Regions from separate parts of the Paenibacillus hubeiensis genome, predicted to be linked through region 1. Evidence: riboswitches for the same ligand, from Rfam matches in the RefSeq annotation. Region 1 holds a riboswitch; each other region holds the start of a gene.
The links. Region 1 has a riboswitch for thiamine pyrophosphate ahead of thiC (phosphomethylpyrimidine synthase ThiC). Riboswitches for the same ligand answer to the same signal wherever they lie in the genome.
Positions count from the first base shown of each region.

Region 2: linked by a shared signal. The riboswitch ahead of thiM (hydroxyethylthiazole kinase) and the one ahead of thiC (phosphomethylpyrimidine synthase ThiC) in region 1 are both predicted to bind thiamine pyrophosphate.
Region 3: linked by a shared signal. The riboswitch ahead of RSX24_RS07370 (thiamine phosphate synthase) and the one ahead of thiC (phosphomethylpyrimidine synthase ThiC) in region 1 are both predicted to bind thiamine pyrophosphate.
Region 4: linked by a shared signal. The riboswitch ahead of RSX24_RS26530 (ABC transporter substrate-binding protein) and the one ahead of thiC (phosphomethylpyrimidine synthase ThiC) in region 1 are both predicted to bind thiamine pyrophosphate.

Region 1 is NZ_JAVYAE020000017.1:65,641-68,735, forward strand. It holds gene thiC (phosphomethylpyrimidine synthase ThiC) at 1-1,237, opposite strand, end outside; TPP riboswitch at 1,620-1,733, opposite strand; gene RSX24_RS27965 (IclR family transcriptional regulator) at 1,861-2,604, opposite strand.
Region 2 is NZ_JAVYAE020000014.1:34,914-38,008, forward strand. It holds gene RSX24_RS25675 (pectate lyase) at 1-139, opposite strand, end outside; gene RSX24_RS25680 (radical SAM/SPASM domain-containing protein) at 462-1,337, opposite strand; TPP riboswitch at 1,551-1,650, shown strand; gene thiM (hydroxyethylthiazole kinase) at 1,904-2,734, shown strand; gene thiD (bifunctional hydroxymethylpyrimidine kinase/phosphomethylpyrimidine kinase) at 2,731-3,095, shown strand, end outside.
Region 3 is NZ_JAVYAE020000002.1:143,374-146,468, forward strand. It holds gene RSX24_RS07360 (hypothetical protein) at 1-471, shown strand, start outside; gene RSX24_RS07365 (hypothetical protein) at 458-1,444, shown strand; TPP riboswitch at 1,596-1,705, shown strand; gene RSX24_RS07370 (thiamine phosphate synthase) at 1,907-2,593, shown strand; gene thiO (glycine oxidase ThiO) at 2,608-3,095, shown strand, end outside.
Region 4 is NZ_JAVYAE020000015.1:64,768-67,862, reverse strand. It holds gene serS (serine--tRNA ligase) at 1-107, opposite strand, end outside; gene RSX24_RS26540 (DUF2798 domain-containing protein) at 434-922, opposite strand; gene RSX24_RS26535 (VOC family protein) at 1,129-1,515, shown strand; TPP riboswitch at 1,598-1,709, shown strand; gene RSX24_RS26530 (ABC transporter substrate-binding protein) at 1,906-2,943, shown strand; gene RSX24_RS26525 (MTH1187 family thiamine-binding protein) at 2,985-3,095, shown strand, end outside.

The DNA of each region.
Region 1 (3,095 bases):
GCGTGTAGAACGGCGCTTCCTGGCAAATCTCCATTTGCAAGTCCACGTTTTCCTTGATTTTGTGCATCGGCACGTGTCCAGGACCCTCGATCATCACCTGCACGTCATGCTTCCAGGCGATCTGGGTCAATTCCCCCAGCGTCGCGAGTTCCGCCATCTGCGCTTCGTCATTGGCATCATAAATGCTGCCCGGACGAAGGCCGTCTCCCAGCGAAAAGGCGACGTCATACCGCTTCATGATCTCGCAGATTTCTTCGAAATGGGTGTACAGGAAATTTTCCTGATGATGCGCCAGACACCAGGCCGCCATGATCGATCCGCCCCGTGACACGATGCCCGTCATCCGTTTGGCAGTCATCGGAATATAGCGGAGCAGCACGCCCGCATGAATCGTAAAGTAGTCCACGCCCTGCTCGGCCTGCTCGATCAGCGTGTCGCGGTACAGCTCCCACGTCAGCGCCTCCGCCTCCCCTCCGACCTTTTCCAATGCCTGATAGAGCGGCACCGTGCCGATCGGTACCGGCGAATTGCGAATGATCCATTCGCGGGTGGTGTGAATGTCTTTGCCCGTGGACAGATCCATCACCGTATCCGCTCCCCAACGGACGGCCCAGGTCATCTTCTCGACCTCTTCCTCAATGGAAGACGATACGGCCGAATTGCCGATATTGGCATTGATTTTGACGTGGAAATGGCGTCCGATCATCATCGGTTCGCTCTCCGGATGATTGATATTGGAAGGCAAAATGGCTCGGCCGCTGGCCAGCTCCTGCCGTACGAATTCAGGCTCCACGCCTTCGCGGATGGCCGCGAATTCCATCTCGGGCGTAATGATGCCTCTCCGTGCATAGTGCATCTGCGTCACGCATCGCCCTTCCCGTGCCCGCAGCGGTTTCCCGGTGACGCCGGGATACGTCTCGGCTCCAGCTCTTGTGCTGCCCGGCTTCAAGCCGTTGTCCTCCGGCTTAATCGTCCGGCCTTCGTACGTTTCTACGTCCTCGCGCTCCGTAATCCACTGTCTGCGCAGCGCGGGCAGGCCCGTCCGGATGTCCACCTCATAATCCGGATCGGTCATCGGACCGCTCGTATCGTACACGCGGAGCGGTTCGTTATGCTCCACCCCTTGGGGAGTGCTTGTGTCATGAAGGGCAATTTCGCGTTCGGGGACCAACAGGTCCGGTCGCGAGCCCTGAATGTATACCTTGCGGCTGCCCGGAAAAGGCCGCAGCCGCCCCATGCTTTCTTTTTCCGTATCCCGATGGTTTTCCTGTCCCGCTGTTTCGTGTCCTGTACTCATCGCTCGTTCTCCTCCTCATGGTATGGTCCGGCATTGCTCATTCTGCGCACCTGTTCATCAGGCCAAGCATGAAGGAAGTACAGCACGGGCGAATTCAAAAACACGGATACAGCTCCAGGGCGGGCGGGAACATGGCAACCATGGCCCCCGCATCACACATCTCCACCTTGTCGGAACGCCACGGAGATGCGATGATTTGTCGGATACTGCATTAAAAAGCCGGTTCCCCAAGGGAACCGGCTTTATCCTTCATCGCCAAACGTGCCACGGCAAGTCTACCCACAGGGGAGCTTCACTCAAGGCATATTGACGATGCTCGTCGTTGTTTCGCCGATTACTTCCCTACGCTGGCATGATCCAGATCAGGTGCTAAGGGTCCGGAATCTCATGCGATTCCGTCTCAGTCCGGACAATTCGGACTCCCCCAGTAACGTTTGACGGCTAGCGGCAACTTTGCCGCTGCGTCCTATTCAGTTCAGTCAGCCCATGTCTTGGGCTGTCCATTACAGATTAGCCTAAACATGGCGGAAAAACAACCTTATTTTCCAAAATGCCGTTTCGGATCAGGCCAGCATAAGTCCCATCTGCGCGGCGGCTTCTTTCAGGACCGGAGCATACTCATGGAGCGTCTCCTGGGAAAGGCGGCTGACAGGCCCCGATACGGACAACGCGGCGGCGATCCGGCCATCCCGGCCCATAATGGGCACGGACACCGCCGCGGCCCCCGGTTCGCGCTCTTCGTAACTTGTGGCGTAGCCGGCGTCCCGAATATCCGCCATCTGCGCCAAATACGCCTGCGGATCGATGAATACGGGCCATTCCGGGCCGTTCATCAGTTCTTCCCGGTCTTCCTCGCTTGCAAAAGCCATCAGCACCTTGCTGGAAGCCCCTACGGACAACGGCAGCCTTGCGCCAACGGGAGCCACCCGGCGGATCGCCTGATCGCTCTGTACGGCCTGTATCCGAATCCGTTCGGCACCGTCGCGCAGATACAAGCTTACCGTCTCCCCGAGCCGGTCTCTCAGCCGTTCCATCGCCGGCAGCAGCAAAATGGCGGGATCGTCGCTCCGGGACATATGCGCCGATAGTTCCCAAATGCGAATGCCGAGTCTGTATTTCTCGGTCGCCGCATCGCGGATCACAAATCCCCGGTCTTCCAGGGTAGCCATGAGGCGATGCACGGTGCTCTTATGCAATCCGATCTGGCTGGCGATTTCGGTCAATCCCAGATCGCTGCGGGTCGTAAAACACAATAATATATCCAGCGCCCGTTCTACAGCCCGGACGGTTAACTTTCGGTCCTCCATGGCAGAATGCCCTCCTCATGTTTCATCACATGAAACTCGGTTACATAAATTATATGAGAAACGATTCCATCTGTAAACCGATGCCCGTTAAATTCGAACCGTAAGAAGTATCGTGGGGTCTAGGTTATCAGACTTCATCCCCTGTATTTTGCACTCAAAGGAAATAATAACCATGCATCTAAAGAACTATATAACAATTAGGTAACAAATACGCCTGAAGAATTGACATTGGCTATGGTGGAACATACGATAATAAAAAAGTCTATTCGCCATCACAAAGAGGAAAAGAACGAGCGTTTCCACATTTTCTCGTTCCTATTGGAATAACTTTCCGAAAGCGAATTCATATTTTCGCTTATGCCTGAATGGTATAAGTATAACCGTCCAACTCTGTTTTTTTCACGGAACCGAACTTGTCATGTCGACATAATCTGACTCTTTCCTCCTCTGCGCCCCAGTAATCCGGCGGCGGGCAGTTTTGGAGAAAATGA
Region 2 (3,095 bases), on a different contig from region 1:
TCCCCTTGCCGTCGTACGTTTCGCCCTTTTTGACGATAATCGTCGTTTTGACGATTTCGGGCGCTGCCGCTGCGGGAATCACAGCAAACAATGAGGCAACCAAACCGGCGGACAAAAGTACGGTCAACATTTTTTTCATCATGAATTCCTCCTTGGCGATCGGATTTTCCGCCATTACGGGCGGTTTGTCGGCAAGCCTCGCAGATGCACAGCTCCGCTTGTCCTGGCCGCAACCTCATCCTATCAGGAAAGGAACGTTCCAAGAATAATCCGTAGTTCACATCTCTCCGACATTCACGCCAGCTCTGAGAAAATGAGACCTATCCGTACCCGTTCCGAACATCGCATCTGCCGGTGTTAACTCTCGGTGTGCTGGAATTACCTTATTTTCCTTCAGATGAAAGACAACAAGGGCAGACTTGAAATCAAGCCGTCCCCGTCTTTTTATTCAAAATCCAATCCTACGCACCGAACCGCTGACGGTATCCGCATTTGCGGCAAAGCTCCTCCACCGCTTCGCGTCTCGAAAAACCATAGAACAGATTGTTGGCGCGCTCGCCTTCCACAATCTCCGAGAAGGAACGTTCATGCACGTTCCCCAAATTAATGACGCCTTCGCCGTCCAGGCAGCACGGAACCACCGTTCCATCCACAAGCACCGCGGCTTGCGTGCGCAACGCATGGCAAAATCCTTTACCGTCATCCTCCGGCGTATCCAGGCTTGGCCACTGGAATTCATGGTCCTGGTTCAGGTACACGTTCGGCGCGATTTTGACGCCGCTGCCCGGTACGACTTTTTCCTCGATTTTATAATCCAGATTGAATTCGCGCTCCAAATGATCGAGCGTTTCGCGGTTGCGCTGCTTCTGGGCATTCGTGAAATTGTCCTGCGTCAAATTCCACAATCTGAACGACACGATGACGTTATGCTTCGTCGCTTCATGCACAAACGAAAAGATGTTGCTCAGGTACCCTTCGCGATCTTTGGAGCCCTCATGCCCGTCGAAGCTGTGCAGGGAAAAGTTCATCTGGCGCAGCGCCGGCTTGCCGAGCAGCTTGTGTCTCGTTTTCGGCAGCAACGTTCCGTTCGTCGTAATATTCACTTTGAAACCCTTCTCATGGGCGATGTCCAGCAGCAAATCGATTTTGGGATGAAGCAGCGGCTCGCCTTTGACATGCAGATAAATGTAACTTGAATGCGGCTTGATCTGATCCAGCACCATGCTGAACGTTTCCGGATCAATAAATCCTTTGGCTCGCTTCGTCTGCGGACAGAAGCTGCAGGCCAGGTTGCAAATGCTCGTGATCTCTATATAAACCTTTTTGAACGTTTTCAATGCGTGGTCCCCATTCCAGTCAGGGGGATGAGTCCCTTCCCGACTTCATTCGTGATGCGGCCAAAATGCGCCTTTATTATTATATCGGGTTCCGCAAGCAAGGTAAATCGACTGACGGAATTCTCCATCTGGAAAGGATGCTCGCCCCTCCGGGTCCTATTTACACCATCCTCACTTGTGAGGTATGCTGAATGCACAACTGCATAAGCTGCAAACAGTCACTAGGGGAGCCTCACGGCTGAGACGAATGATTTTCGGACCCTTTGAACCTGATCTGGATCATACCAGCGTAGGGAAGTGGAGCGGACTTTACCAATTAATACATTATGCAAGGGGTATGGCTTGCGTAAGACATGTATCCCTATTTGCGTTGAAAAGCCCCTCCCGTTTCCTTGGAAATGGGAGGGGCTTTGTTTGTCACGGGGCGCATCGGGCGATTGGGCAGATGCCAGAACGCGCAATGCGATCGTTGTTGCCGAACACACCGCGACAGAATTTATTTCCAGTCATCCCTTCACTGATCTTCCTGCGATCCGGAAACCAGCGCGCAGAAATACCTATTCTTGATGAGGAGGCATTCACATATGTCCTATTTGGAACGCGTTCGTACCCAAAATCCGTTGGTCCACAACATTACCAACATTGTCGTAGCCCCTTTTACCGCCAACGGTCTGCTTGCATTGGGCGCCTCTCCTTTCATGGCGTACGCTCATGAAGAGGTCGCCGACGTTGCCAAAATGGCCGGAGCCGTTGTGCTTAACATCGGTACGTTGAATGAGGACGTCGTGACGTCGATTCGTCTTGCCGGACGCGCAGCCAATACCCACAGCGTGCCCGTCGTGTTCGACCCGGTTGGCGCAGGAGCCACGGCCTATCGCACCGAAACGGCACGCAAGCTTGTTCATGAACTGCAGCTAACCGTGCTGCGCGGCAATGTCGCCGAGGTGGCCAACGTCATCGGGGAGAACTGGGAGATTAAAGGCGTGGATGCAGGACACGGTAAAGGCGACCGCATCCACATTGCGGAGCGTGCCGCTAAGCAGCTCGGCTGCATCGCAGCCGTAACCGGTCAGGAAGACGTGGTGTCCGACGGCGAAACCACTTACGTGATCGGCAATGGCCATGCCCTGCTCACCCGTGTCACCGGAGCCGGGTGCCTGCTGAGTTCAGTCATCGGGGCGTTTGCCGCGATTGCGGAGCCTGGGCGCGAACGATTAGACAGCATTGCCGAAGCGCTGGCCTTCTACGGCATAGCCGCCGAACAAGCGGCAGAACGAACGGCACAACAAGGTCCCGGCAGCTTCCAAATCGAGCTGCTGAACCAACTGGCACAAGTCACGCCGGCACTGGTGACAGAACGGTCGCAAATTCGGCAAGCTGCCGGAGGTGCACGATGACGATCCCGCAAGCTCTCACGATTGCCGGTTCGGACAGCGGCGGCGGCGCGGGCATTCAAGCCGACCTGAAAACTTTTCAGGAGCTCGGCGTGTACGGCATGAGTGCAATCACCGCCATCACTGCGCAGAACACCCTCGGTGTACAAAGTGTTTTCGCTGTTCCGAACGAAGGCGTGGCCGCGCAGCTCGACTCGATCGGAACCGACCTCTATCCAGGCGCCGTCAAGACCGGCATGTTGTTCAGCGCGGACCTGATCCGGATTGTCGCGGAAAAATGCCGGACGTATCGCTGGCCCAAACTGGTCATCGATCCGGTCATGGTCGCCAAGGGCGGTGCCCCCCTGCTCCAGCAGCAAGCGGT
Region 3 (3,095 bases), on a different contig from region 1:
GATCGGCAGGATGAGATTTCCCGGATGACCGTTTACCAGACCGTCACACGTTTTGTTGATTCCGCTCGCACCAAAGGTTACATTTCTCCAGCCATGTTTGCCGAGTTCGAAGAACAATTGGCGCGCACGGGCAATGTCTACGACATTTCAATGGAGCATCTGCACAAAAAATATGTGCCGAATTACATCGATCCCCAAAATCCTGCGACTTTTACGGGGACGTACGAGACGGTTTTGGATGGATATTATTCAAGCCAAATCAAAGAGAGGCTTTTTCCGACCGACGGTTTAGAAACCGCGGAGGATCCTGCTCGAAGATACACGTTTACAGTAGGGGATTTTTTTACCGTGTCCGTCAGAAATACGAATCGAACCCCCGCAATGCTTATCCGCGAATGGCTAAATGGGACACTCCAATCTCCCGCCGTGTTTACCACGTATGGAGGGATGGTGCTGAATGAAGATTACTGAGCTGTCCATCGTTTTTGTGCTTGTCTTTTTTCCGTTTTTTTGGATCGTGTCGCAGAGCAGTCGGGAACTCCAGGAGGCCCAGATCCTCAGCAATAGATACGAGACAGCGCTGAGGACTGCCGTCATGGACGCTGGCATGGTCATGCACCAGAACGAAAAGCAAAGTGGAGAAGCGGGCTACGGTTCATCAAAGTTTGTGAACGCTGATAAAGATTTGGCGCTGGAGACGTTTACGCAAACGATGGCTCTTAATTTGGGGATTCAGGACGATCCGCCAGCGATTCGCTCCTTGTTCGATTATATCCCGGCTATCGTTGTTCTGGACTACGACGGTTACTACATGTATGCCAAAGAGACGGAAATGATGGGGGAGCCCGAAAACTCTTTTCGTCACGTGTGGAGCCCAAAGAAACCCTATACCTATGCAGACGAAGACGGAAACAGCATCAATTTCACGTTGGATAGTTATGTCTACGCCTATGATGCCGAAAAGCAAATGTGGCTTGAAGGCTTTCGGAACGAACTCATCGCGTCGACACGGATCCCGTTGCTGAGAAATGATGAACATTTTGAACATGTTCGCAGAAGCCGGATTGTCAGTGCCGTTCAGGAGGATTTGGCCGAGGTCATCAATCGTCACAACGAATTTGCCAGAAGAAATGGCATCTCATACACGTTTACTCTGCCGCTCATCTCCCAGGAAGACTGGTACAACTCTATAAATGACACAGGGATCATTGCTTTCATTCAGGGTATTCCGAGCGGGAGCCGAAAAATCAACAACTTTGCCATCGGAGGCGGCCGGCTTGTTAAGAGGACGGCCGTGATCGGCGGCGTGGATCCTGACAGCGGCATCAAATATTATTATCCGGCCACATGCTCGAACGGATACAGGCCGGAGGAAGTTTTTACGGATGCCCAGGAGGCAGCGGCTCGAGGCTATTTTGAGCAAAATTGTTATATCAATCACTAGTATCCTCCGACGAAAAGGCACTGGATAGTGCGATATTTTCAGCTGCGTAGTCTAACCTAAAAAAGCGCTGATCTTCCTGATTTTTGGCAGTGCACGCAAAAATGATCGATGACAAAACAGGATGCCTATGGTAATATAGGCTACAACTTCATAAGAGCACTAGGGGTGCCGCGCGATGCGGCTGAGATGGAATAATTCGATTCCGGACCCTTTGTACCTGATCTGGATCATACCAGCGTAGGGAAGTGGCACGTTTTTCGTCATGACAAGGAAGGCTGTATTTCAGCCGTCGCTTGGATTGCAATGCGATTATCGGCAATGCTCGTTCCATGCATAAACGCGTGAGAATAATGCCCATTGGTTTCGCATTTGCCTTGCATTGCACGAAAGATACGAATAAGTCGCCACTCCCCTGCGGGAGTGGTTTTTTGTGTTCTTTCAGAAAGGCAGGTGAACCGAGTTATGGTTGCTTCGCAAACTCAATCAGTACCTTCATCATTGGAGCTCCATGTCATTTCAAACGGAACGGGGGACCTTGATGTTTTTCTTGAAAAGGCGATCCGGGTGAGCCCTTGGGTGGACTACATTCATATTCGGGAAAAACATCTTGCGATCAACCAAAGATTGCACTGGGCCGAACGAATGCAAGAAGCGGGTATCCCGGCTTCGCAAATTGTCGTTAATGGCATTCCTGATCGAATGGATGGTTTTTCTGTTCCTAAGTTGTGCGGCGTGCAAAGGGGGGAATCGGATTTCAAACAGTATGGCACAACCATCCGGATGGACAACAAGCATGAACCGATCCGTCTGGGCGTTTCCGTGCATTCCTTGGAAGGGGCGAAATCCGCTGAGCGCCAAGGCGCAGATTATGTTATTTTTGGGCACGTTTTTGCTACCAACAGCAAAATTGGCGCTGCGCCAAGAGGCATACCTGCATTGAAAGCGATATGCAGTTCCCTTTGCATTCCCGTCATTGCGATCGGCGGAATTCGCCCTGATGCCGTGGATGCGATTTACGCAGCCGGGGCAAGCGGGATTGCGGTCATGTCCGCCATATGGGAGAACAGTAAACCTGAGCAAGCAGCCGCTGCATTCAAACAGGCCATGTCCGGTGTACGGCCCATGAATGACGCCATTGAACGAAGATGAAGGAGGGGCAATCGTTGTTTGATGATCGCATTAGCTTAGACGGTAGTTCGGGGTTCGACATTCTCGACAAAAAAGAGAATCCACGTTCGCGAAAGGACATGTCTGCCGAAACGATCGTGATCGGAGGGGGTGTCATCGGTTGTTCCATCGCTTATGAATTGGCAGCCCGCGGGCAGGAAGTAATGCTCCTGGAACGAGCCCGAATGGGTGGAGGGACGTCATCGGCGGCGGCCGGCATGCTGGCTGCCGACAGTGAGCACTTTCATCATGCGGCCATAGCGGAGCTTGCCCGGCGCAGCCGTGAACGGGTTCACCGGCAGAGGGAGCATATTCAAGCGATGAGCGGAATTGACATTGGTTTGCGGCAGGCCGGGTTCATTACGCCTTTTCGAAGCGGACAAAAGGCAGGACTATATGCAGCCGCATATGAAACAGATTCGAATGCATGCACGTATTGGGATCGGCAGGAACTGCAGCGTCAGGCACCCTGGCTAAGCCGGGA
Region 4 (3,095 bases), on a different contig from region 1:
TCCTCGTCCAGCGTGAGCAGCTCGCGAACCGAAACCTTGATTTTTTTGCCGTCCGCGGCCGCCTGAACCTCATCCGCATGCGCACGAATCCATTTCATATCCAACATGTACACCGTCTCCTTTGGGCTATAAAAATGCAAAGAGCGCCCTCATCCCTTGGGACGAGGAGCGCTCTGCTCGCGGTGCCACCCAACTTGCCGGGACAGGTAATCCTGTGTCCAGCCTCTTGGTCCGCGATAACGGGCGGTTCCGGTTAACTTGGGGAATGGGTTCGCTCCCCTGGCGAAAACGCCTCCGAGTTGGATGCTCTTCAACGGCATAGTTCCGATCTGCAATTGTTGACAATGATTATATATGAAATGCTCCCCCATTCGCAAGAGCTTCATTCATTATGTTTTCAAACGACCATTGCCCAGGAAATAAGACAGATCGGTCAAGCGCTGACTTTGCTTCTGGCCACCACATTGCCAAATACAGCCCGAACGATCGGCCCCACCACCAGAAGCTGTGCCGGAAGTGCCAGCAAGAAGTTATGGCCGATCGCCGAACCATAGCTTCGCAGGATGGAACGACCTCCAAGTCCATTGGTGAGGTAGGATGTCATTACACCATAGAAAGACATGACCAACACCATGCCGACCACCATAAAAAACGAGAGCGTCAACACGGCCACCAATTTGTTTGACTTGTCGAACGGCAGGGAAAACGCTACTTTTTTCGCCACAGGACCTACCAATATCGATTCAACCGCAAAAGCGACCACAAAACAGATCACAAACTGCAGCAGAATCTCCATCAAAGACAATTTCCCGATCATTCCGCTGTTATACAGATTAAACAACAGCATGATCGTGACCATGCCGAAGCACATCATTAATCCGAACACCACTTGTTCTCTTTTCGTTGTTGGCAATGTACTCATCCTTTCTGTTCATTTGATCATTATAGAGATCACGTTATGCCCTTCATAAGTGAACAAATTGTGAACTTTTAAAATTTAAATCTTTATTTTTTGCGTAAGCGTGTTCAACCGCCGCCCCCAATTCCAACTTGACAGCTTGGATTTTCACATCTATTCTATTTCTAAAATGCTAATGGCGAATTATCTGCCCCGGGAGGTATGTTCATATGGCTTTTCAAAAACGCGTCGACCACGTCGGAATCTCCGTTCGCGATCTGGAAACAACGCTCCGCTTCTATACCGAGATTGTCGGTCTGGAACTGAAGGGACGGTTGACTCACACCAACGGTGTCATTCAGCTGGCATTTCTCGGTTTTAACGGGAGCGACGAGACCGAGATCGAGCTGATTCAGGGGTATAGCGACAAGCTGCCATCCGAAGGAACGGTGCACCACTTTGCCATCCATGTGGAGGACATCGAAGCGGAATACCGGCGCATTCAGGCAACGGATGCAGAGTTCATCGATGGGGAGATTGTAACCTTGCCGAACGGATATCGTTACTTCTTCATCTATGGACCTGAAAAAGAATGGATTGAATTTTTCCAACGGTAATCCCGGTCGTCCCTCCAATTCCTTACTGGACACAATCCGGACTCTTGCCTATAATTACTGTGATAGCAACGCCCGTAACTTCATAGCTTCCCAGGGGTGTCGGAATTGGCCGGCTGAGAGTGTATCCCATAAGATACTGACCCTTAGACCTGATCTGGATCATGCCAGCGTAGGAATCGGAGTATATTGACCAAGGCACAGCCCCAAGGCTGGTGGCCATTCTCTAACGCCTGCATGCGTCCCGAATAACGGGGCGCTTTTTTGTTAATATCAGAACGTGTGGACCGCGATGCAATTCCCCTGATATGGCATTCTTAATCAGATGTTGTGGACATGAAGCCAAGGAGTACCCGTGCCGATGGCCGGACAATATGAAGGAGAGAAAAAGAAATGAAATGGCGCAAAATGATGGGCCTGATGCTCTTGTGCATCACCCTCGTAACCGTTGCCGCATGCGGCGGCAAGGAAGCGGCACCTGCCGGCGAGAACGGCAGCAGCACGGAAAAGGCAAGCGAAGGCGGCAATGCCGCACTGAAAGACGTTAAGGTGGTGCTCGATTGGACGCCGAATACGAACCATACCGGCCTGTACGCTGCGGTGGATCAAGGCTTTTACAAAGCCGAGGGACTTAACGTCGAAATCGTGCAGCCTGGCGCAGGCGGAGCGGACACGATGGTAGCCTCGAACGAGGTCCCTTTTGGCGTCAGTTACCAGGAGAGCGTAACCCAAGCACGCACGCAAAACGTACCGCTCGTATCCATCGCCGCGGTCATTCAGCACAACACGTCCGGCTTTGCCGCTCCGGTGGACCGGAATATCAAATCGCCCAAAGACTTTGAAGGCAAATCGTATGGAGGCTGGGGCTCTCCGGTAGAAGAAGCCGTCATGCAATCGATTATGGAAGGCGAAGGCGCCGACGTCTCCAAGGTGAAAAACATCAATATGGGCGATGCCGATTTCTTCACTGCCGTGAAACGCGACATCGACTTTGCCTGGATCTTCTATGCGTGGACCGGGATTGAAGCACAGCTGCGGAATGAACCGATCGACATGCTGTACGTCAAGGATTACTCCGAAGCGCTCGACTATTACACGCCTGTGCTCGTAACCAACGAAACGACGATTCAGAATGATCCGGAGCTGGTTAAAGCGTTCATGAAAGCGACATCCGAAGGATATCAATATGCGATTGATCACCCGGAGGAGGCTGCCAACATTTTGCTGAAGGCCGTTCCGGACCTCGACAAGGATTTAGTACTCGCCAGCCAGAAGTGGCTCAGCCCGAAATATCAGGACGATGCCGCACGTTGGGGCGAACAGAAACAGGAAGTTTGGCAAAATTACGCGGACTGGATGTTCAGCAAAAAACTGCTCGACCAGCAAGTCGACGTTTCCAAAGCGTATACGAACGAATTTTTACCACAATAACGAGAACTATATAACGAAATCGGAAGGAGCCGTGAATGGACATGGCCAGCACACTGCTTAGCATACAAGTGATTCCCAAAACGCCGAACGGCGAAAACTCTTATCCTTACGTCGATCGCGCGATCGAAGTCATTCAACAATCCGGCGTCAAA